2 linked regions of the Aureimonas sp. SA4125 genome follow. The protein of the gene in region 1 binds, or shares a complex with, the protein of each later gene. Links are inferred from orthologs where the notes say so. Each region holds a gene or a part of one and is shown in the gene's direction. Other genes may lie near its edges.

Region 1 (6,024 bases):
AGATCCGTGAATCGGTCGGCATCGAGCCGGAACTCGTCGTGCGCGAGGGCAAGACCATCGAACAGATCACCGCGCTGATCGAGGCCGACCGCGAGATCGCGATCCTGGTTCTCGCCTCTGGGGATTCCAGCGAGGGCCCAGGCCCCCTCGTCTCCTCGATCGCCGGCAAGGGCGCTGCCTTCCCGATTCCCGTGACGATCGTGCCGGCCACGCTGACGGACGACGAGATCGAAAGCCTCTGCTGAAGGTTTCGTTCGTTCCTGCGCCCCTTTCGCTGCGATGCCGTCATCGCTAGATAGGGAGGGACGCCCGACCGCTCGCATTTCAGGCGACCGTCGGCAAACAGTCTCATACCCGGCAGGGGCCGTCCGCAGTCTGCGGACGGCGAGCATCCCGAAAGGACGCGCCATGTTCATCCAGACCGAAGTCACGCCGAACCCCGCAACGCTGAAATTCCTGCCGGGCCGGGTCGTCCTGGCGGAGGGAACGGCGGAGTTCGTCAGCCGTGAGGACGCCGCGGAGCGCTCGCCGCTCGCCGCCAGGCTCATGGATGTGCCGGGCGTCACCGCCGTCTTCTTCGGCTACGACTTCGTCACCGTGTCCAAGGACGGGCCGGAATGGCAGCACCTCAAGCCGGCGATCCTCGCCGGGCTGATGGAGCATTTCATGTCGGAGCAGCCGACGATGGCGCAGGCCGGCGCCGTGTCGGACAGCGGCGAGGAGTTCTTCGAAGAGGGCGACGCCGATCTCGTCTCGACCATCAAGGAGCTTCTCGAGACGCGCGTCCGCCCGGCCGTCGCCCAGGATGGGGGAGACATCACCTTTCGCGGATTTCGCGAGGGCACGGTCTACCTCAACATGCGCGGCTCCTGTGCCGGCTGCCCATCGTCGACGGCGACGCTGAAGCATGGCATCCAGAACCTCTTGCGCCACTTCGTTCCGGAGGTCGAATCCGTCGAGGCGGTGTGACCGCTCTCGACTCGTCGCCCGCCAGCCGATAACCGGCTGACATGAGCGATCTTCTCCTGTGCATCGATACCTCGGGCGGGCGCTGCGCGGCGGCGCTGTATGACGGCGGCGGCACGCGGCTTCTCGGCATGGCCGCGCCCGACATCGGCCGCGGCCATGCCGAGGTGCTGATGGGCCTCGTGGCCGACATTCTCGCCGGGGCCGGAGCCACCTACGCGGCCCTCGGCAAGATCGCCGTCGTCGTCGGCCCCGGTTCTTTTACCGGCCTTCGCGTCGGCGTTGCCGCGGCGAAGGGCCTTGCGCTCGCGCTGGCGATACCGCTCGTCGGCGCCTCGACCCTCGAAATCCTTGCCGAACCGCATTGGCACGGGAATGGCGCCGTGCTCGCCGTCAACGACGCCAAGCGGGGCGAGGTCTATGCCGCGCTCTACGGCTTAGGCGGGATCGTGCTGGCAGAACCGCAGGCCGTTCGGCCCGAAAGCCTTGCGGCCCTCGTCGCCACTTCAGCCGGAAGCGGGCCGCTCGTGGCCGTCGGCACCGGCGCTGCCATCGCCCGCGAAATTCTCGCCGGGACGCTTGCCTGCATCGCCAATCCAGAGGGGCTTGTCGACATGGACGCCTTCGCCCGCCTTGCCGCGCCCCGGGCGCCGGAGGGGTCCTTGCGCCTCCTCTATCTCCGCGGTGCCGATGCCAAGCCGTCCGCTCCGACCGGGATCTTGCGCGCCACCGAGCCGTCCGCGGTTTCGTGACCGGCAAGCTTGTCGCAACACCTGTTTGATACGATCTTCGACGAGGACAGCGGGCGCAAAGACCCGCAGGCTGCACGACCGGTTCGGGAAGCAGGGGAGGAAGGGCGATGTACTGGTATCTGCCATGGGTCTGGACGGCCGCCTTCTGGAACGAATGGGCCGGAACCCTGCCGCTGGTCGTCGTGAGGATGCAGCCCGAGGACCTCGATTTCGCCGCCGACATCCACAGTGAAGCCTTCGACCGTTCCTGGTCGGGCGACGAGTTCGCGTCGCTCCTGTCTCAGTCCGGCGGCTTCGGCTTCGTCGCGCGGCGGGTCGGCACGCCGCGGGACGCGCCGGCCGGTTTCGTCCTGGCGCGGCTCGTCGCCGGCGAGGCGGAAATCCTCACCATCGCCGTGTCGCGCAAGTTCAGGGGGCGCGGCATCGGCCGCATGCTGATGGACCAGGTGCTGCAGCACCTGCACCAGGAGAGGGCCGCCTCGCTGTTCCTTGAGGTCGACGAGGAGAACGCCGCCGCGCTCGCCCTGTACAAGCGCCTGCGCTTTGCCGAAGTTGGCCGGCGTCCCGCCTATTACAGCGACGGGAAGGGCCGCAGGACCAGTGCGCTTGTCCTGAAGCGGACGCTTCGGTAAGCATCACGGACATTCCTCTGGCGAGGCCGACCGGCTCCATGCCCTTGCTCAATCCCATCATGCGGCGATTGCGGACGAGGCCCCCGTTCGCTCCACCCAAGTCCGGGGTCTCGCTCGGCATGGATCCGTTCGCTTGATGGCCTGGCTGAGGATTGCCCTCCTCGTCGTCGTGCTGACATTGACGACGCTGGTCCTGTTGCCCCTGCAGGCGCTGGCGATCTGGCTGAAATGGCCGGTCGCCCGCTACCTGCCGCTCGTCTGGCACCGAATCGCCTGTCCCCTGGCGGGACTGAGGGTCATCGTCCATGGCGTGCCGGCCAAGGGCCGCCCGATGCTGGTCGTGGCCAACCACCAGTCCTGGGCCGATATCATCGCGCTCGGCGGCGTGCTGCCGCTCTCCTTCATCGCCAAGTCCGAGGTCCGCTCCTGGCCGGCCTTCGGCCAGCTCGCGCGCCTCCAGCGCACCGTCTTTGTCGCCCGCGACGAGCGCCGGCGCACCGGCGAGCAGGCCGATGCCATTGCCGACCGGCTGAGCCACGGCGACGCGATGGTGCTGTTCGCCGAGGGAACGACTTCTGACGGCAACATGGTGCTGCCATTCAAGACGGCACTGTTCGGGGCCGCACAAGCCGCGCTGAAGCGCTCGGGGGCCGATGCCGTCGTCGTCCAGCCCGTCTCCATCGCCTATGTCCGCGCCCACGGCCTGCCGCTCGGTCGGTTCCACAGGCCGCTGGCCGCCTGGCCGGGCGACGTGACGCTGGGCCCGCATCTGGTCCGCTTTCTGCAGGAGGGGGCGATCGACGTCGAGATCTCGTTCGGAACGCCGATTCCGTTCACGCCCGAGAGCGACCGCAAGGCCGTCGCCCGGGACGCGGAGGTCGAGGTGCGCCGGCTGATGGGGCAGAGTCTCGCCGGACACACTCTCCATGCCGATCCCGCATCTTTGCCCGCAAACGTCAATCACCGCTTGCGTCCGATGCCTGCCGAGCCGATATAGGAGATTGGCAGACAGGTCTTCCAGAAGGGCGCATGACTTCAAGTCACGACGATGGTATCGCGGGGGAAGACAGCACCCCGGCTCTCCGGCCGGTCGCGGCCGAAACCCGCAAGGTCTTCATCAAGACCTATGGCTGCCAGATGAACGTCTACGATTCGCAGCGCATGGGCGACGCCCTGGCCAGCGACGGCTATGCGCCGACGGAGACGATCGAGGATGCCGACCTCATTCTTCTCAACACCTGCCATATTCGCGAGCGGGCTGCTGAGAAGATCTACTCCGAGCTCGGGCGCATCAGCGTCCTGAAGCGTGAGCGCGCGGCCGTCGGCAAGTCGCTGAACGTGGCCGTTGCCGGTTGCGTGGCGCAGGCCGAGGGGCGCGAGATCCTTCACAGGGCGAAGGTCGTCGACCTCGTCATCGGTCCGCAGACCTATCACCGCCTGCCCCAGGCGCTGGCGCGCGTCGCCGGCGGCGAGCGCGTCGTCGACACCGACTACGCCGTCGAAGACAAGTTCGCCCATCTTCCCGCGCCCTTGCCCCGGCAGATCCTCGCCCGTGGCGTCGCCGCCTTCCTGACCGTGCAGGAGGGCTGCGACAAGTTCTGCACCTTCTGTGTCGTCCCCTATACCCGCGGTTCCGAGGTGTCCCGGCCGACGGCCCAGATCATCGACGAAGCCCGGCGCCTTGCCGAGGCCGGCGTGCGCGAGATCACGCTGCTCGGCCAGAACGTCAACGCCTGGTCGGGCGAGGACGGCGGCGGTGCCATCGGACTCGGCGATCTCCTGCGCCGGTTGGCGGACATCCCCGGCATCGCCCGGCTGCGCTACACGACCTCGCATCCGCGCGACATGGGCGACGACCTGATCGAGGCGCACCAGACTCTGCCGGCGCTGATGCCTTACCTGCATCTGCCGGTGCAATCGGGTTCGGACCGCATCCTGAAGGCGATGAACCGCCGCCACAAGGCCGAGGACTATGTCAGCCTCGTCGAGAAAATCCGCCGCAGCCGTCCGGGCATCGCCCTCTCGGGCGACTTCATCGTCGGCTTTCCCGGCGAGACCGAGGAAGATTTCCAGGCGACGCTCGATCTCGTGCGCACCGTCTTCTACGCCTCCGCCTATTCGTTCAAGTATTCGCCGCGCCCGGGAACGCCGGGTGCCGACATGCCGGACCATGTGCCGGAGGCCGTGATGTCGGAGCGGCTGGAGCGGCTGCAGGCGCTTTTGCGCGAACAGAATCTCGCCTTCATGGGCTCGCTCGTCGGCGAGGAGATCGAGGTTCTGATCGAAAAGCCCGGCCGCTATCCCCATCAGCTCGTCGGACGCTCACCCTATCTCCAGCCCGTCGTCCTTCCCCTTTCGGCCGGCGCCATCGGCGACGTCGTCAGGGTCAGGATCGACAGCCTCGTCGCGAATTCGCTGGTGGCCGTGGGGGCCAATCCCCCGGACAGGCAGCCTGTAAGGATGATCGCATGAAGGCCATTCGCGGAGCGGTTCCCTCGTCCGGTGCGTCCGACATGGCGCATATCGTTCTCAGCTACGAGGACAATCGGCTGGCGAGTTCGCTTTTCGGACAGTTCGACGAGCATCTGGCGGTCATCGAGCAGAAGCTCGGCGTCGATGCCCGCACGCGCGGCAACCAGGTCGAGCTCCGGGGTGATCCCATGGCGAGCGAGCAGGCGCGCCGCACGCTCGACCATCTCTACGGCCGCCTCCAGGGCGGCGCCGAGATCCAGAAGTCGGATGTCGAGGGCGCGATCCGCATGGCGATCGCCCAGGACGACCAGCTGGTGCTGCCGACGCTGGAAAAGAAGGGCCGCATGTCGCTGGCGCAGATCTCGACGCGCAAGAAGACCATTCACGCCCGCACATCGACGCAGGACGCCTACATGCGCGCGCTGGAACGGGCCGAGCTGGTGCTCGGCGTCGGCCCGGCCGGCACCGGCAAGACCTATCTCGCCGTCGCCCATGCCGCCATGCTGCTCGAACGCGGCCAGGTCGACCGCATCGTCCTGTCGCGGCCGGCGGTCGAGGCCGGCGAGCGGCTCGGCTTCCTGCCGGGCGATCTGAAGGAGAAGGTCGATCCCTATCTGCGTCCCCTCTACGACGCGCTCTACGACATGATGCCGGCCGAGAAGGTCGAGCGGGCGCTGGCCGCCGGTGCGATCGAGATCGCGCCGCTCGCCTTCATGCGCGGCCGCACGCTGTCCAACTGCTGCGTCATCCTCGACGAGGCGCAGAACACCACGTCGATGCAGATGAAGATGTTCCTGACCCGGCTCGGCGAGAACGCCCGCATGGTCGTCACCGGCGATCCCTCGCAGATCGACCTGCCGCCCGGCCAGAAGTCCGGTCTCGTCGAGGCCATGCGGGTACTCGGCGACATTCCGAACGTCGTGACCGTGCGCTTCGAGTCGAAGGATGTCGTGCGCCATCATCTGGTGCAGGCGATCGTCGAGGCCTACGAAGCCGACAGCACGCGCAGCCGCATCCCCGTTTTGCCCAGCGAACGACAATGAGCCAGCCCGCTACCCAGCCTGCGATCTCGGCCGCTTCAGAGGACGAAGCGCCTTCCGGGCGACCCTATGCCGGTTTGACCCTTGCTCTGGCCATCGAGGACGAGGCCTGGCTGGAGCAGGGGCTCGGGGACCTCGAACTGCTCGTCTTCGATTGCCTGA
Region 2 (16,533 bases), 400 kb from region 1 along the record:
CTGCTCGCCGGAGACGCTTCCGACCTCCTCCTCGCGGACGATGAAACCCCCGCCGACAGAGCACCAGCGCTCTTCGACGATCACCGCGCCGTCGCCGGAGACGAGCGAGAAGGCGAGCGTGTTCGGATGCTGGGGCGTCGCGGCGACGCCGTCGAAGACGATGTCGGTCGTCTCGTCGAAGGCAAGCGGAGCCAGTCCCGCGAAGGGCAGGCGACGCTTGTCGGAGAGGACCGCGAGCATCGCATCCGCTTCGTCCGGGTCGATGGTATCGGGGCTCATCCCGGCAAGGCCGAGGATCACCGCCTTGTCCGTTCCGTGGCCCTTTCCCGTCCAGGCGAGCGAGCCGTAGAGGACGACCTGCAGGCGGCAATCGGGATCAGCGAGAGCGGCGGCACCCCGGGCAAAGGCGAGCGCCGCCTTCATCGGCCCGACGGTGTGCGAGGACGAGGGTCCGATGCCGATCTTGAAGAGCTCGAAGATGCTGATCATGCGCAAGACGTCTCCGGAAGGTCCGATCCGTGATGGACGATACGCATCAGGATAGCCGGGGCAGGCTGGCATATCGTGCCCGTTCGCGACAGAAGCCGTCGGCCGGACGCCGGGCGCTGCGGGACCGCAGGGCTGGAGCCCGGCGCAGCGAGGCGACTTCGCCTTGCCAAAGGGGGGCGACCCTGCCGGCCACGGCGGTCGGCGGCGGCGTCGCGAGTTGCCTCGCGTCTGCCGTCCCGCTAAGGACGCGAGGAAATTTCACAAAAGAGGCACGCCATGCGCATCGACGCGATCCCCCGCGGCAAGAACCCGCCCGAAGACATCAACGTCATCATCGAATGCCCGGTTGGCGGCCATCCGATCAAGTACGAGATGGACAAGGAAGCCGGCGCTCTGTTCGTCGACCGCTTCCTCTATACGCCGATGACCTATCCCGGCAATTACGGCTTCGTTCCGCACACCCTGTCCGACGATGGCGACCCGATCGACGTCCTCGTCTGCAACACACGGCCCTTGTTTCCCGGCTGCGTCATCAACTGCCGGCCGATCGGCGTCCTGGTGATGGAAGACAATAGCGGCCAGGACGAGAAGATCCTCGCCGTGCCGTCGCCCAAGCTCACGCGCCGCTACGAGAACATCACCGAATACAGCGACCTGCCGGCCATCACGCTCGAGCAGATCGCGCACTTCTTCGAGCACTACAAGGATCTCGAACCCGGCAAGTGGGTGAAGATCGGCGACTGGGGCGACTCCGCCATGGCCAAGCGCCTGATCACCGAGGCGATCGACCGGGAAGCCGCCTACAAGGCCGGCAAGGCCTGATCAGGGGCGCCATGGCTGATCTGTAAGCCGGGCAAACGGACCCCGAAAACGCCGGCGGCCTTCCTCGGTGCCGCTGGCCGGGCTCGGCCGCTACCCTGTGCGGCCGGCCTCGAAGGGCCTTTGCATGCCGTAGCGAAAGCGCTGCACGGAGGCGTCGGCGGTGTCGCGGGCAAGGGGCATTGGCGTCCGTGCTGGCGAGAGCGTCGACAGAGGCGACGGCGCAGCCGGGCTGGCCCTCGCTGTCCTGCGCCCAGACGGGGCTAGTCGACCGCAGAACCGAGAGAGACGGACAAGCGATCCAGCGCCTGGCGCAGGCCGGCATGGTCGCCGGCGGCGCGCACGCTCTTGACGCGGCCCTTGCCGCCGCTGTCGAGGATCAGGGTCGACTTCGGCAGCTTCAGCGCCTTGGCCAGAACCGCCAGCAGCGCGGCGTTGGCGGCGCCGTTTTCCGGCAAGGCGCGCACGCGGACAAGCAGCACCGGGCGCCCGTCTGGCGCAGTTCCCGCGCCGTCGATGCGGTCGGCGGAGGATTTTGGCGTCAGACGCACACGCAGGCAGAGGCCGTTCTCGGAAAGCTCGGCGAAGCCGGGCTCGCTCAGATCCCGGCCCGGATCACCGCCGGAGCGATATAGAGGACGATGAGCTGCTGCAGGAAGAAGATGCCGAGCAGCACGACGAGCGGCGACAGGTCGATGCCGCCGAGATCGGGCAGGACACGGCGGATCGGCCGGTAGAGCGGCTCTGTCGCGCGGTAGAAGAATCGGCCGACCTGGTCGACGAACTGATTGCCGGGATTGATGATGTTGAAGGCGTAGAGCCATGACAGGATCGCCGACAGGATGATCAGCCACCACAGCATATCGAGGATGAGGAGAACGACTTGCAGGACAGCCAGCATGGAAAAACCTTCATGAGATCGGTTCCCATGTAAAGACCGGAAAGCCCCTGCGCAAGGCGCAGCCGGCCCTGTCGGGCGTCCGGCTGCCAGCGTGGTTGCCACGGCCTTTCGGCATCGGCGCCAACGAAGGCCTCACTGCCGACGTTGCGGCGATCCCGTGCGCTGGCAGGGACCGAGGCCGAAGGCCCGCCCCCGCTGGTTTCGCGGCCAGCGGGCTTCGCGCCGTGCTTGACAGTTCCCGCCCCTGCCTCTAAATCCCGCCCACTGGTGAATGGGGCTGTAGCTCAGTTGGGAGAGCGCGTCGTTCGCAATGACGAGGTCAGCGGTTCGATCCCGCTCAGCTCCACCAGTCGCTCATCCCGCCGATTATTGTGCCGCCGATTATTGTGCCACTTCAAGCTCAAGCGTTTGCGGTGGCCTGTCTGCCATCGGCGTCGCTGTGGGTCGGTACAATGGGTGGACTGGCCGGAAGCGGCCTGAAACCCACCGCCATCAGGTCTGTGAGGCCCGTATGGCGTCTATGATGATCTGGAGCTCCTCCGACCCCGCCTCCGTCAGCCGGCCGCGGGTGCCGTTGACTTCGAGCAATCCCTCGGCATGCAGCTCTCCCAGGCCATCGGCATCGGCCGTGTGGCCGTGCCCATCGTCCAGCACGATCTGCCCGACCGTCTCTCCGCTGGACAGGGAATGGTAGGCGGCCAAGACGAGAATCGAGATGGCCTTGTCGCTCAGATGCTGCCCGCTCATCGACCGACCTAAGCGAAGACCATTGCGCCAACCATCAGCATGGCGGCCGCCGTTGCCAGCGTCGGCCAGATCGGCGTCGGGTGAGAGATGCGGCGGCGTAAAGAGAGGATCATCTGCGGGTCCTTGGAAAACGTCATCTCCGGCGATCGGAGCAGGAGCGTAACGGCCGTTAGCGCTCGTGGTTGCAGGCGCCGCGCGGCAAACTGTCGTCATCGGTTCTGGAGGCGGCCGTGCGCGCGTGATCAGCGAGATTCCGCTCGAGCAGCGATGCCTCTCTTCGGAAACTCGGCTCGTTCTGTGCCGAGCTTCGATAAGCCCGACAGGCGAGGTCGGAATGCGCCTGGCTTTTGCCGCCTGCCTCTGGCGCGAGCCGGGAAACCTCGCTAGGCACGGGCGAACAAGCACATCCCCGGAAAGCAAGCCGTGAGCATCGAGGACGAGAGCGGGACGCCGGCAGCACCGGGGGCCTCGGACAAACCTGTGTCGCATGACCGTTTCGCCGTGTTTCGCAACGGACAGTATCTGCGCTACTGGCTCGCCCGCCTCGGCACTTCCTTTGCCGTGCAGATCGTCGCCGTCTCGGTCGGCTGGCAGATCTACGACCTGACGCGCGATCCGCTCGATCTCGGCCTCGTCGGTCTCTGTCAGTTCCTGCCCGCATTGCTCCTGGTGCTCGTCACCGGCTCGGTCGCCGACCGCTATTCCAGGCGCAAGATCATGGGCGTGTCGATCGGCATGGAGGCCGTCGGCGCCGCGGTGCTGCTGGCGATGACCTATGAGGGCCTCTCCTCGCCGCTGCCGGTCTTCGCCGTCCTCGTCGGTTTCGGCATCGCCCGCGCCTTCTTCGGGCCGGCGAGCCAGGCGCTCGTCGTCAATCTCGTCCCGCGCGAGGAACTGCCCGAGGCGATCGCGTGGAACTCCTCGGCCTGGCAGATCGCCTCGATCGTCGGCCCGGTCGCGGGCGGCCTCCTCTACGGGCTGTCCGCCCATGCCGCCTACTGGGTGGCGCTGGTGATGTTTCTCGCCTCGGCCGCCCTCATCCTGTCGATGCGCAAGCTGCCGCGGGCCGCGGCCAACGAGCCGGCGACGATGGAGACCGTCGTTGCCGGCTTCCGCTTCATCTGGCACGAGAAGGTGGTGCTCGGCGCCATCTCGCTCGACCTCTTCGCCGTCCTCCTCGGCGGCGCCGTCGCCCTCATGCCGATCTATGCCCGCGACGTCCTCGACGTCGGGCCCTGGGGGCTCGGCATGCTGCGAGCGGCTCCCGGCATCGGCGCGATCCTCATGGTGATCTACCTCACCCGCCACCCCGTTCAGAACAATGCCGGCCTCGTGATGTTCGCCTTCGTCGCGCTCTTCGGCGCGTTCACCGTCGTCTTCGGCCTGTCGACCTGGCCCTGGCTTTCGGTCGTAGCACTGGCGCTCATGGGGGCGTCCGACATGATCTCCGTCTATGTCCGCGAGACGCTCTTGCAACTCTGGACGCCGGACGAGGTGCGCGGGCGGGTGAATGCCGTCAACATGGTCTTCGTCGGCGCGTCGAACGAGCTTGGCGAATTCCGCGCCGGCGTCATGGCCTTCTGGATCGGCGCGGTGCCGGCCGTGGTGGTCGGCGGCATGGCGACGATGGGCATCGCCGCGCTCTGGGCAAAGCTCTTTCCGGACCTGCGCAAGGCCAAGCATCTGCGCGGACGGGAATAGCCACTCCGCGCCCCCGGCTCAGGCGAGATCGTCGACGAGGCCGAGAAGATCGGAAAAACGTTCGAGGCGGAAGAAGCGCGGATCGCTTTCCGGGGCCTCGGCGTGCTCATGCACCCAGGTGAGATCATGCGGTATGAAGACGCCGGTGCTGCCGGCGGCGATCGCCGGCAAGATGTCCGACTTCAGCGAATTGCCGACCATCATCGCCCGGCCCGGCCCGTCCCCATGCCGGGAAAACACCCCCTCGTAGACGGCCTGTGTCTTGTCGCTGACGATTTCGACCGCCTCGAACAACTCGCCGAGGCCGGAGGCGGCGAGCTTGCGTTCCTGGTCGAAGAGATCGCCCTTGGTGATGAGGACGAGACGGAAGCGGGGCCCGAGGGCTTCCAGCGTCGGCACCACGCCCGGCAATGTCTCGACGGGATGGGCGAGCATCTCCCGGCCGATGTCGAGGATCTCGCGCATCAGCGTGCCGGGCGCTTCGTTCTTCGTCAGTTCCAGCGCCGTCTCGATCATCGACAGGGTGAAGCCCTTGATGCCGAAACCATAGAGCGCCAGGTTGCGGCGCTCGGCCTGGAGCAGCCGCACCGAGATGTCCGCCCCGTCGGCATGCTCCGCCAGGAGCCCTGCGAAGCGCTCCTCTGTCAGTTTGTAGAACTGTTCGCTCTGCCAGAGCGTGTCGTCGGCGTCGAAGCCGATCGTGGTGATGCTGTCGTCCATGGGGAGATGATGAGGCATGGGAGGCGCGATGAGCCGGCCCCGCCGGTTATTAGGCAGCCACAAATTTGTTCCTGCTGGAATACCGGCTTTTAACAAGCTTGGTGGACTGTGCGCATCGGGAGACCCCGATGCAGACACTCTTAACGTGCATTCAAGATGCCCATGACGGCTGGCTCTTGCTCGCTGCCGCCGCCGTCTGCGTCATCGGTGTGTTCGGGTCCTTCTCGGTCGCCAAGCATGCCGCCAAATCCTCGGGTCGACGGCGCGCGGTTCTCACAGCGACGGGCGTTGTCGCTGCGGGCTGCACGGCCTGGGCGACCCATATGATCGCCCTGCTCGCCTTCTCCCCCGGCATGCCCGCCGGTTTCGAGCCGGTAATGACGGCGGTTTCGCTGCTTCTCGGCATTCTCGGCATCGGTTTCGCAATAGCGATCGCGTTCGGCCAGCGTAAGCGGTCCCGTCGTCTTCTGGGCGGCCTGGTGCTCGGGCTGGGCATCGTGGCCCTGCATTATGTCGGTCAGTTCGCCTACGTCGTGCGGGGGACCGTTGCCTATGACCATGTCCTGGTTGCCGCCTCGGTCATCGGCAGTCTGCCGCTGTTTGCGCTGTCCCTGTCCCTGGCGGGAGAGAGAAACAGGCAGGTTCGGCTTCTCGGCGCACCGATGCTGCTCCTGTCCATTGCTGTCCTGCACCTTTGCGGCATGGCGTCGCTTCGGCTCACCTACGATCCGAGGGTGCCGTTTCCCGCGCTCACGCTGCCGCCCGAGGTTCTGGCGCCGATCGTCGCCATCGTCTGTGCGGGGCTTTTCGCGGTCGCGCTTCTCGGCCTGTGGTTCACGCTGCATGCCCAGGCCACCCTCCGCCGGGAACGGCTTCGACTGGGAGAGCTGGCCAATCTCGGTCTTGAAGGGCTTGCGATCTGCGATGGCGACATCATCGTGACTGCCAACGAGAGCCTGGAGAGGATGAGCGGTCGGCGGCGCAAGGACCTCGCAACATGCAGCCTGAAATCGCTGATCCCCGCGCTCGACATCGCCTCTCTTCCGGAGCGGGAGGAGGTCGAAGCCAGATTGGTCAATGCCGATGGTGAGCTGGTCCCGGTGCGGGTGATCCGCAGCGCGGTCCGGCTGGGACATCGCTCGCAGACCGTCCTTGCCTTCCGCGACCAGCGCGAGCGGCTGAGCAGCGAGGAAAAGATCCGCACCCTGGCCTTCTCCGATCATCTGACGGGGCTTGCGAACCGGACCCGTTTTCTCGACCTGCTCTCCGAGAGCGTGAAGGCAGCCTCGGAAGGAGGCCCAGGCTTTGCCGTCCTCATGATGGACCTCGACGGCTTCAAGGGTGTCAACGACGCGCTGGGCCATCACGGCGGCGACGAGGTTCTGCGCATCGTATCCGAGCGCCTGCGAGCCACCATCGAGACGTGTCACGTGGCGGCACGTCTCGGCGGTGACGAATTTGTCGTCCTCACCCGCGATGGCGCCGATCCTCTTCGTGCCGATGCCTTGGGTCACCGGATCATCACCGCCCTCGAGCAACCGATCCATGTAACCGGCCATGTTGTCCACGTATCCGCGAGCATCGGCGCCATTCTCTCCACGGACCGGCATGTCGATACGACGCAGATCCTCGAAAACGCCGATCTGGCGCTCTACGATGCGAAGTCGAACGGTCGAGGCCGGGTGCGACTGTTCACGCGGGAACTGCGCCAGGCGGCGATCGAACGGAGCGACCTGACCTCGGAACTTCGGGACGCCTGGGAGGCAAGGAACTTCGAGCTCTACTATCAGCCACAGGTCCGGTTGTCGGACGGCGCGCTCGTCGGCGCGGAGGCGCTGCTGCGCTGGAACTATCCCTATCGCGGTGTTCTGGCCCCCGGCGCCTTCCTTCACGTCCTCGAGAGCAGCGCGATCGCGGTTCCCGTGGGAACCTGGATCCTCACCACCGCCTGCCGTCAGGCCGCCGCCTGGCGGGCGGCCGGTCTCGGCGATCTACGGATCGGCGTCAATCTCTTCCCCGCGCAACTCAGGGCGCCGGATTTCGTCGAGGTCGTGGCGACGGCTCTCCGGGAAACCGGCCTTTCCGCCGACGCGCTCGAGATCGAGGTGACGGAGAACATCGTGCTGCAGAATGAGGGCATGACCCTCGGCCATCTGACGAACCTGCGAAAGCTCGGCGTGAAGATCGCCTTCGACGATTTCGGGACGGGCTTTGCTTCGCTGACGATGCTGAAGCGGATCGACATCGACCGCCTGAAGGTCGACCGTTCCTTCATCCGGAACGTCGACAGTGACCTTCGGGACCAGGCGATCGTCGACGCGATCGCCCGGATGGCGCAGGGCTGCGGGCTCGAGGTCATCGCGGAAGGCATCGAGACCGAGGCGCAGGCCCGCTACATGACCTCCTATGCGACGGAGGGCCAGGGATACTTTTTCGGTCGTCCGATGACCGCGAGGGATTTCGAGAAGCGCTACCTGCCTGAGGCCGGCTCGGCCGTCGCCGCCTGATCCCGGCGCCCCGATGCGATCGGGGAAGGCAAGCGGTCACGTGTTCGGGCCTCGTCGGTCAGGCAGGCCGACATTGCAGTCCCTTCAGGCCGGCTCGCCAAACACCAGTCCCAGAAACTGTTCCAGCCAGCGCTTCACCGGCGCGTCGTAGACGGCGCGGCCGTCGAAATGGTCGCGGCGCTTCTGGGCGCCGGGGAGAAGGGTGCGCTCGTGGCCATGGGTGGTCCAGCGATGCAGCATGGCCAGCGTCAGCTCGGCGTGGAACTGGACGCCGTAGGCGTGGTCGCCGTAGCGGATGGCCTGGTTCTCGAAACGCTCGCCGGTGGCAAGCCTGATAGCGCCGTGCGGCAGGGTGAATCCCTCGCGGTGCCACTGGTAGACCATTTCGGGCCATTGCGGCACGAGCATACGCCCCTCGGTCGTCGCCTGCAGCGGATAGTAGCCAACCTCGACAAGGCCCTCCGGATGCGGGGCGACGGTACCGCCGAGATGTTTCACCAGCATCTGCGCGCCAAGGCAGATGCCGAGGAAGGGGCGGTTTTCCGCCAGAGGAACGGCCATCCAGTCGACTTCGCGGCGAAGATGCTCGTCCGGATCGTTGGCGCTCGGCGGGCCGCCGAACACGATGGCGCCGCGGTGGTCGTCGAGCGTCTCCGGCAGAGGGTCGCCGATCACCGGACGGCGGATGTCCACCGCGACGCCGTGGGCGGCGAGCACCTGGCCGACACGGCCGGGCGTCGAGGTCTCCTGATGGAGCACGACCAGCACCGGACGGGGATCGCTCGCTCCCTCGAGACTGTAGCGGCGATGCTGTGCGCCGATGCCGCCGGTGCTCTCGCTGTCCTGCCGTTCCAAAGGGCTGCCTTCACTCACCGCCGTTGCGCACGTGCCGCGACGCGGCTTCCTGCTTCATCAACATACGGTCGCGCGTCGACACGCCGAGCAGATCGGCGACACGCCAGATGGTGTTGTCCTCGAGCTCGTGCACGTCGCCATCGGCATAGGTGATTTCCCAGAGCAGCTCGACGAAGCGGATGCGGGCCGCCTCGTCGAGGCTCTGGAGGAGGACGCTGGTGAAACGATAGAGGTCGACGGCATCCTGGTCGGCCTCCCGGCCGGCATCGAGCAACTCGTCGGCCGCATCCGCGTCGAGGCCGAACTCGTGCGCAAGCGAGGCCTTGAGGCTTTCGAGCTCCGCCTCGCTGACGATGCCGTCGGCCGCGCTCACATGATAGAGCAAGGCGGCAGCGGCGACGCGCGGATCATCGGCGCGCGCGCGATCAGGTGTTTCGCTGATCGAGGTCAGAAAATCACGAAAGGCCTGAAACATCAGCCGTCGTCCACCTTTGGAGGGCACCTTCCCATCCATGTTGTGCTGCTGCAGTGCAACAGCTGCGATCATGCCGCAAACTCAGCGGCATGACCAAGACCAATCGTGCGCGTCCGGAAAAAATCAAAACAGTCGCAGGCGACTTTCGCCGGGCGCCTTCGGCGAATGGCCCGGCGGAATGGTCTCGACCTCGGGTTCCTGGTCCGTCCAGCCATTGGCAGCGGGCGGGCCAGGCGGTGGTGCCTCTGCCTCTGCCGGTATGGAGACTACTGCGGCGGGAGCCGGGACGCTGGCGGCCGCGGGTGATATCTCGCGCGGCGCCTCGCCAACGCCGGGGGAAGCTGGACCGATCGCCTCGACCGTATCCGCCGGCGCCTCGATGACCATGCCCTGCGCGTCGATGCGCTGGCCCGGTGTCTTCCAGCGGAAGGCGTCGAGGCGCCCGGTGACGGGGGAGACCGGCGCCCATTTCTCCGAGACGTAGCCGTCGGCGGTCCAGGCGGGATCGCGGGGCGCGCGGATGGCCCGGCCGAGCCATTCGCGGACCTTGCCGACGGAGCCGGTCTCGGCCTCCTCGATGTCGGCCAGAAGGAGAAACACGCCTTCGCGCGGCTCCATGCGGCTGGCATTCAGCGCTTCCGAACGGGCGAGGGTGAAGTCGCGCGCGTCGAGCGCGGCATGGGCGACGACGAGCGAGGATTCGACATGGGTCGGCCGGAGGTCCTGCAGGACCTTCGCCCGCTTCAGCCGGTCAGCGACGGAATCACCGGGGCGCGCCTGGACATAGGCGACCGCGAGATCGGGATGCGGAGATTCGGTCCAGGCTTTTTCCAGGATCTTCGTGCCGCGCTTCAGGTCGCCGAGCCGGAAAAGCGCCTCCGCCGCGGTGACGGCGGCTTGTGTCAGGTCCGGCGCAAGCTTCTGCGCCTCGGTCGCGGCGAGCTTGGCGCCGTTCGGATCGCGCTCGGCAATCGACATGGCCTTGGCGGTGAGGAGCACGGCACGCAGTCGCGCCGATTCCTGCTTTTCGATCAGCCGCGCATTGCGCTGCGCCTCGAGGATCGCCAAGGCGCCGTCGAAGTCGCCCTCGATGGATTTGGCCTCCAGCACGGCGCCCCCGGCCCAGGGAACGTGCGGGGCGATGCGGACGGCGCGCTCGGCATAGCCGCGCGCAGCGGCGTCGTCGCCGAGCCTCTCGGCCTCGAGAAAGAGGCCGCGCAGCGCGAGAAGCCGCGTCTCCGGCTCGCGCTCCATGGTCTCAAAGGCCGAGCGGGCGCGATCGTGATCGCCCTCGATCATGGCCGTCTGCGCGTCGAGGAACTGCACCAGCGGCTCGCGGCGGCCGGTCAGGAGCTTCTGCGACCGCTTCGTCATCTGCCGGGCGAGGACGGCGTCGCCCGCACCGGCGGCAACGATGCCGGCCGACAGGGCACCATAGCCCTTGTCGCGGCGCCTCGTGCTGAAATAGCGGCCGATCCGGTCCGGAGCCTTGAAGAACGAGCGCAGGACCCAGACCGTGAGGACGACGAGGAAGAGAAGCGCGAGCTGCAGGACGATGAAGGTCCAGACCTGCAGCGTCAGGCTGTCGCTGCCCGCCGGCAATACGCCCTGCCAGGACAGCTGGATGGTGCCGGGATTGTCCTGCAGCCAGCCGAAGCCGAGGGCCAGCGCGAGGACGACGAGAAGGAAGGCCAGAATACGCAGCATGTCAGTTCCTCACCCTGCCGTGCCGGCCGGCTGGCCGACGGCTTTCACCGCGTTCGTCAAGGTCTCGCCGACGACCTGTTCCGCCTTCACCCGGGCCGCGACGCGTGCCTGGAATTCCTGGCTGACATCCTTGGCCGGCTGCGGCAGCGCCTCCCATTCGGCGAGGAAGGCCGGAAGGTCGTTCCCCTCGACATCGGCAGCCAGGCGCGAGATCGCGGCGTTCGGTCCGGTCACGCCGGCAGGCGCGGCGCCGACCGGGCGGGTCGTGACGAGGCCGCTCAGTCCGCTCAGGATCTGGTCGCCGACGCTGGCATTGGGATCGACCGGGTTCAAGGCGGAGAGGATCCGTGTCTCGACCTCGGGCCAAGCGGACAGAAGCTGCGACTGCGTCGGTACGCCCTCGGCGGCAAAGCCGCGCAGGGCGCCGACGACGGCCTCGTCGCCGGTCGCCGTGGCGAACGCCTCGAGTTCGCCCATGAAGGGGCCGCCGCGGTCGATGGCCGCCTTCAGCCCGGCCGCCGCGATCGCCGCGCCGGCCTTCTGGTTGGCCGCCTCGATCGCGGCCAGCTGCTGCTTCAGCGCGGCGACGGCCTCGTTGGTGGCGGCAACGCTTGTCTGCGCCGCGGCCGCCGTCTGCTGGGCAGTCGTGGCGGCCTGCTGCGCCGTCTCGCCGGTCTGCCGCGCCGTCTCCGCCGCCTGCCGGGCGCTCTCGGCGCTCGACTGCGACTGGCCGGCGAGCTGGCCCGCCTGGTCGGCGGCGGTCTTGGCTGCATCGGCCGCGCTCTTGGCGACCTCGGCGGCCGTGCGGGCGTCGGCGCCCGTCTGCGTCGCCGTTTCAGCCGCCGCACGCGCGCCATCGGCGGCACCGCGGATCGCGTCGAGCGCGGCCGGATCGGTCGTCGGGGCCGGCGGCGGCTCCCGCTGTTCGAGCGCGGCGACCCGGTCTCCGAGCGAGGTCAGGTCTGCCTGCGAGGCGCCCGGACCGGTGCCGCCCGCCGCCTGGACCGATCGCAACTGCTCGACCTCGTCGCGAAGCGTTCCAAGGTCGCTCGACACCTGCTGGACGTCGCCGGTCCTGGCATATTGCGGGGCGTTCTCGTCAACCTCGGCGAGGCCGACGCTCGGCAGGACGCCGGCATATTGCAGCGCGCCGGCGCCGGCCAGCGCCAGCGCGGCACCGAGAAGGGCACCGCCGAAGGCCGAGCCCATCCCGCCGCTGCGCGTCTCCTGATGGGCGGAGGCCGGCGCCGAGTAGTCCTGCGTCGGCTGCGGCGGACCATTGGTCGCGGCGCTCTCGTCGCGAATGAAGTCGGGTTCGGCCGCCGAGAGGATGGTCTCGTCGACGTCGCTGTCGCTGGCGACGGTCGGCCCCTGCAGACCTTCTTCCGCCGCGAATGCCTCCTGCCCGCTCGCCGGTGCCGTGACCTCGTCCTCGACGGTCGATGCTGCGTCTGCAGCCGGCAGGTTCGCCGACGCTTCACTGCCTGTGTCGCTCGCGCTCGCCGCCAGGCTCGTCTCCGGATCGCCCATGGCAGGCGCGCTCACGGGGGATGCAGACGGCGGATCGGCAGGATCGGCGGAGGACGGCCCGGGATACCCGACCGCGGGCACGGCAGTCGCATCGATCGTCGTCGCGGGCTTCTGGGGTCGCGAACGCCGCGGAGGATTGCGCATCGAAAAGGACTCCGTTTCCAGTCTTCGCCGGCGGCTGGCCTCTGGCCGGGAGCAGTTTCTGAAGCTCTCGGACCGGCATGCCGCGCGTTCGGCGCGGGCGCCGCAGGGATTAGGTAGGTTATAGAACGTGATCGAACAGCGTGGCGAGGCTCATCGTGGGAGAAATCTCCGCCCAGCCGCGCAAGTTTGCCGGCAAAGCGTCGGCAATCCGGGGCGACAGGCAGAGAAGTCGCGGTGCAGAACCGGCCGGCAGGCGCCCGGCGAGCCTGACATAGGCGGCGACCTGCCCCCGCGACAGGAGGAGCACGGCGTCCGGAGAAATGCCGCCGGTGGCCTGGGCGATCTCGTCCGGCGCCGGGTCCAGCGGCCTGATGTCGTAGGCTTCCCAGAGGCGAAGGGGCACGTCGCGATCGGCGAACGCTGCCTCGAGGGCATCGGTTCTGACGCGGCCGGCGGCATAGAGAAGCGGCAGTCCGCGCGTGGCGGCAAGGCGCGCTGCCGGCTCGACGAGGTTGGCGGCGCCGCCGCTGCCGGTCGCGATCTCGCCAAAACCCGCCGCCCGCAGCGCTGATGCGGTGCGCGCGCCGACGGCCAGAAACGGCGCCAGGTCTTCGCGCGGCAAGACCGCGAGCGCAGGGACGGCATGGGCACTGGTCACGAGGATCGCCGCGAACGGGCCAGGGGGCGGCGCTGATGAAAGCGCGACGATCTCCTCCGCCGGCAGGATCTGCGCCTCGTGCCCGCGTGCCTCTATCGCGCGGCCGGTTGCCTCTGCGTCGGCTGCCGGCCGGAGGACCAGGATCCGCGCCATGCGGTCAGCGGGGATCGGCCGGGGCGTTCCAGCTGGCGAAGAAGTCGGGGCCGGCTTCCTCGAGCAGCTGTTGTGCCGCCAGGCGCCCGATCATCGCCGCCTCGCCCATCACGCCGGTGCGCTTCGTCGCATGCATGGCCGAGCCGTCAGGCGTCAGGATCATGCCGGCGAGGTGCAGGACGCCGGCCTCCCCCAGCGTCGCATGTGCGGCGATGGGCGTGCGGCAGGAGCCGTCGAGCTCGGCGAGGAAGCCACGCTCGGCCGTGAGGGCCGTCGTCGTCTCGGCATGGTCGATCGCGTGGACGAGGGCCAGCGTCGCCGTGTCGTCGCCGCGCGTCTCGATGCAGATGGCGCCCTGGCCGGGGGCAGGCATGAAGTCTTCGGCCGAAAGGATCTCCGTCGCGACCGCCGCCATGCCCATCCGGTTGAGGCCGGCGAGGGCGAGAAGCGTCGCATCGACTTCTCCGGCCTCCAGCTTGCGCAGCCGCGTCTGGACATTGCCGCGCAGGATGACGAGTTCGAGGTCGGGGCGCATGCGCTTCAGGAGTGCCTGGCGCCGGAGCGAGGCGCTGCCGACGACGGCCCCCTCCGGCAGGGTCGCGATCGTCTTCGCCGTGCGGCCGATGAAGGCGTCGCGCACGTCCTCGCGCGGCAGGAAGGCGGCGAGCACCAGCCCGTCCGGGATGGCCGTCGCCATGTCCTTGGAGGAATGCACCGCCAGATCGATGCGCTTATCCAGCAGCGCCTCCTCGATCTCCTTGGTGAAGAGCCCCTTGCCGCCGACTTCCGACAATGGCCGGTCGAGGATGCGGTCCCCCGACGTCGAGATCACGCTGATCTCGAAATCCTCCTCGCCGAGCCCGTGCGCGACCATCAGCCGGGCCCGCACTTCGCTCGCCTGCGCCAGGGCCAGCTGGCTGCCGCGTGTGCCGATCCGGATAGGTGCCATCTTGCCGCCTGTCTTCGCGAGGGTCGTCCAGCGTTCTTAGAGGATTTCGGGGGCAGCCGGCAATGACCGGCCGATTTCGCGGCTTCGGCTTTGACATTTCATCCCGGTCGGGGCGATGGAGGAGCATGCGAAACCCGAGCCGCCCCTTGTCCCCTCTCATCCTCGGCATCGAGACCAGCTGCGACGAGACGGCGGCAAGCGTCGTCGGACGCGGCGCGGACGGGCGGCCGGAGATTCTGTCGAACGTCGTTCTCAGCCAGGTCGAGGAGCATGCGGCCTTCGGCGGCGTCGTGCCGGAGATCGCCGCACGCGCCCATGTCGATGCCATCTCGGGCATCGTCGAGGCGGCACTCGGCGATGCCGGCGTCAACCTTGATGATCTCTCCGCCGTCGCCGCGACGCTCGGGCCCGGCCTCGTCGGCGGGCTCATCGTCGGGGCGATGACCGGCAAGGCGATCGCGGCGGCCAGGGGCCTTGGCTTCGTCGGCGTCAATCATCTGGAGGGCCATGCGCTGACGCCGCGGCTGACCGACGGCGTCGCCTATCCCTATCTCATGCTGCTCGTCTCGGGCGGGCATACGCAGATCCTTCTCGTGCGCGGTCTCGGCGACTACGAGCGCTGGGGCACGACGATCGACGACGCGCTGGGCGAGGCCTTCGACAAGACCGCAAAACTCCTCGGCCTGCCCGAACAGGGCGGTGCGGCGGTGGAGAAATCTGCGCGCGGCGGTGATGCCCGGCGGTTCGGCCTGCCGCGGCCGATGCGGGGCGAGGCGAGGCTCGATTTTTCCTTTTCCGGGCTGAAGACGGCGGTGCGCCAGGCGGCGCAGGCGGCGATGCCGCTGACGGCGCAGGACGTCGCGGATCTCTGCGCGAGTTTCCAGGCGGCCGCCGCCGACAGCCTCGCCGACCGCATCGCCCGTGCGCTCACGCGTTTTGGCGCGGAATATCCGGGTCTCGCCGATAAGGTTCTGGCGGTCGCCGGCGGCGTCGCGGCCAATGCGGCGATCCGGCTGCGGCTGGAGGACGCCTGTCTGGCCGCCGGCGTGCGCCTCGTCGCGCCACCGCTCAAACTCTGCGGCGACAATGCCGCGATGATCGCCTATGCCGGCCTCGAGCGTTTCGAGGCCGGACGGCTCGACGGCATGGACGCGCCCGTGCGCTCGCGCTGGCCGCTCGACGAGGCGGCCGTGCCCCTCATCGGCTTCGGCCGGCGCGGCGCCAAGGCCTGAGGAAGGGCCCGACCATGAACCAGCCTGACAAGATCGCGGTCATCGGCGGCGGCGCCTGGGGCACGGCGCTGGCCGCGCTCCAATCCCGCGCCGGGCGGAGCACCGTACTCTACGCCCGCGACGCCGCGACCGTGCAGGCGATCGCCGCCACCGGCCGGAACGAGCGGTATCTTCCCGGCATTCCTCTGCCCGAAAGCCTTGCCGCGACCACGGACATGGCTCTGGCACTCGGCGGTGCCACCGTGGTGCTCGTCGTCGTGCCCGCCCAGAATCTTGCCGACATCGCCGAGGCTCTGGCAGCGGGCAGGGCGGAGGGGGTGCCGGTCGTCCTCTGCGCCAAGGGCATCGAGCGGGGGACCGGACGTTTTGCCAGCGACATCCTTGCCGCCCATGTCGGTCCGGCCGATCTCGCCGTCCTCTCCGGACCGAGCTTTGCCGCCGACGTCGCGCGCGGGCTGCCCACGGCGGTGACGATCGCGGCTGCCGACGAGGCGCGGGCCGACGACATCGCCCGGCGGCTGTCGACGGAGAGTTTTCGCGGCTACGCCTCGAGCGACGTCGTCGGCGTCGAGGCGGGCGGTGCCCTGAAGAACGTTCTTGCCATCGCCGCCGGCATCGTCGCCGGCGCGGGGCTCGGCGCCTCGGCCGGGGCGGCGATCGTCACCCGCGGCTTCGTCGAACTGCGCCGCGTCGGCGAGGCACTGGGCGCCCGGCCGGAAACGCTGATGGGGCTCTCCGGGCTCGGCGATCTCGTTCTCACCTGTTCCGGCGCGCAGTCGCGCAACTTCTCCTATGGCCTGGCGCTCGGGCGCGGCGAGGATCTCGGCTCGCTGAAACTTGCCGAAGGCGTCCATTCCGCCGCCATCGCCGCGCGCCTGGCCGCCGACCATGGCATCGAGGCGCCGATCATCACGACCGTCGCCGCCATCATCGACGGTACGCTGTC

Evidence for each region.
Region 2: the proteins of tsaB (region 1) and tsaD are in contact, whole or in part, in a solved structure (PDB 4WQ4), measured with the Escherichia coli proteins. The link is inferred for Aureimonas sp. SA4125 from one-to-one orthologs.

Annotation. Positions count from the first base shown.
Region 1 is NZ_AP025032.1:4,880,045-4,886,068, forward strand. What follows is about bases 33-2,864. They hold tsaB (tRNA (adenosine(37)-N6)-threonylcarbamoyltransferase complex dimerization subunit type 1 TsaB), read left to right. Parts: upstream 33-1,010; coding sequence 1,011-1,718; downstream 1,719-2,864. Other genes in these bases: Sa4125_RS23065 (universal stress protein), read left to right, coding at 33-245; Sa4125_RS23070 (NifU family protein), read left to right, coding at 409-969; rimI (ribosomal protein S18-alanine N-acetyltransferase), read left to right, coding at 1,907-2,350; Sa4125_RS23085 (lysophospholipid acyltransferase family protein), read left to right, coding at 2,484-2,864. In the rest of the region: more of Sa4125_RS23065, read left to right, coding at 1-32; more of Sa4125_RS23085, read left to right, coding at 2,865-3,347; tRNA (N6-isopentenyl adenosine(37)-C2)-methylthiotransferase MiaB, read left to right, coding at 3,380-4,822; Sa4125_RS23095 (PhoH family protein), read left to right, coding at 4,819-5,865; rRNA maturation RNase YbeY, read left to right, coding at 5,862-6,024. UniProt on the Escherichia coli protein: Required for the formation of a threonylcarbamoyl group on adenosine at position 37 (t(6)A37) in tRNAs that read codons beginning with adenine.
Region 2 is NZ_AP025032.1:4,478,580-4,495,112, reverse strand. What follows is about bases 13,676-16,533. They hold tsaD (tRNA (adenosine(37)-N6)-threonylcarbamoyltransferase complex transferase subunit TsaD), read left to right. Parts: upstream 13,676-14,480; coding sequence 14,481-15,587; downstream 15,588-16,533. Other genes in these bases: Sa4125_RS21170 (NAD(P)H-dependent glycerol-3-phosphate dehydrogenase), read left to right, coding at 15,602-16,533; hemC (hydroxymethylbilane synthase), read right to left, coding at 13,676-14,355. Outside these bases: Sa4125_RS21250 (L-serine ammonia-lyase), read right to left, coding at 1-489; ppa (inorganic diphosphatase), read left to right, coding at 766-1,311; Sa4125_RS21240 (DUF167 family protein), read right to left, coding at 1,572-1,859; Sa4125_RS21235 (YggT family protein), read right to left, coding at 1,907-2,209; Sa4125_RS21225 (hypothetical protein), read right to left, coding at 2,702-2,956; Sa4125_RS24255 (hypothetical protein), read right to left, coding at 2,965-3,093; Sa4125_RS21220 (MFS transporter), read left to right, coding at 3,437-4,657; Sa4125_RS21215 (HAD family hydrolase), read right to left, coding at 4,676-5,377; Sa4125_RS21210 (EAL domain-containing protein), read left to right, coding at 5,506-7,884; Sa4125_RS21205 (glutamine amidotransferase), read right to left, coding at 7,969-8,706; Sa4125_RS21200 (TerB family tellurite resistance protein), read right to left, coding at 8,750-9,286; Sa4125_RS21195 (heme biosynthesis HemY N-terminal domain-containing protein), read right to left, coding at 9,338-10,921; Sa4125_RS21190 (hypothetical protein), read right to left, coding at 10,931-12,466; Sa4125_RS21185 (uroporphyrinogen-III synthase), read right to left, coding at 12,714-13,406; more of hemC, read right to left, coding at 13,411-13,675.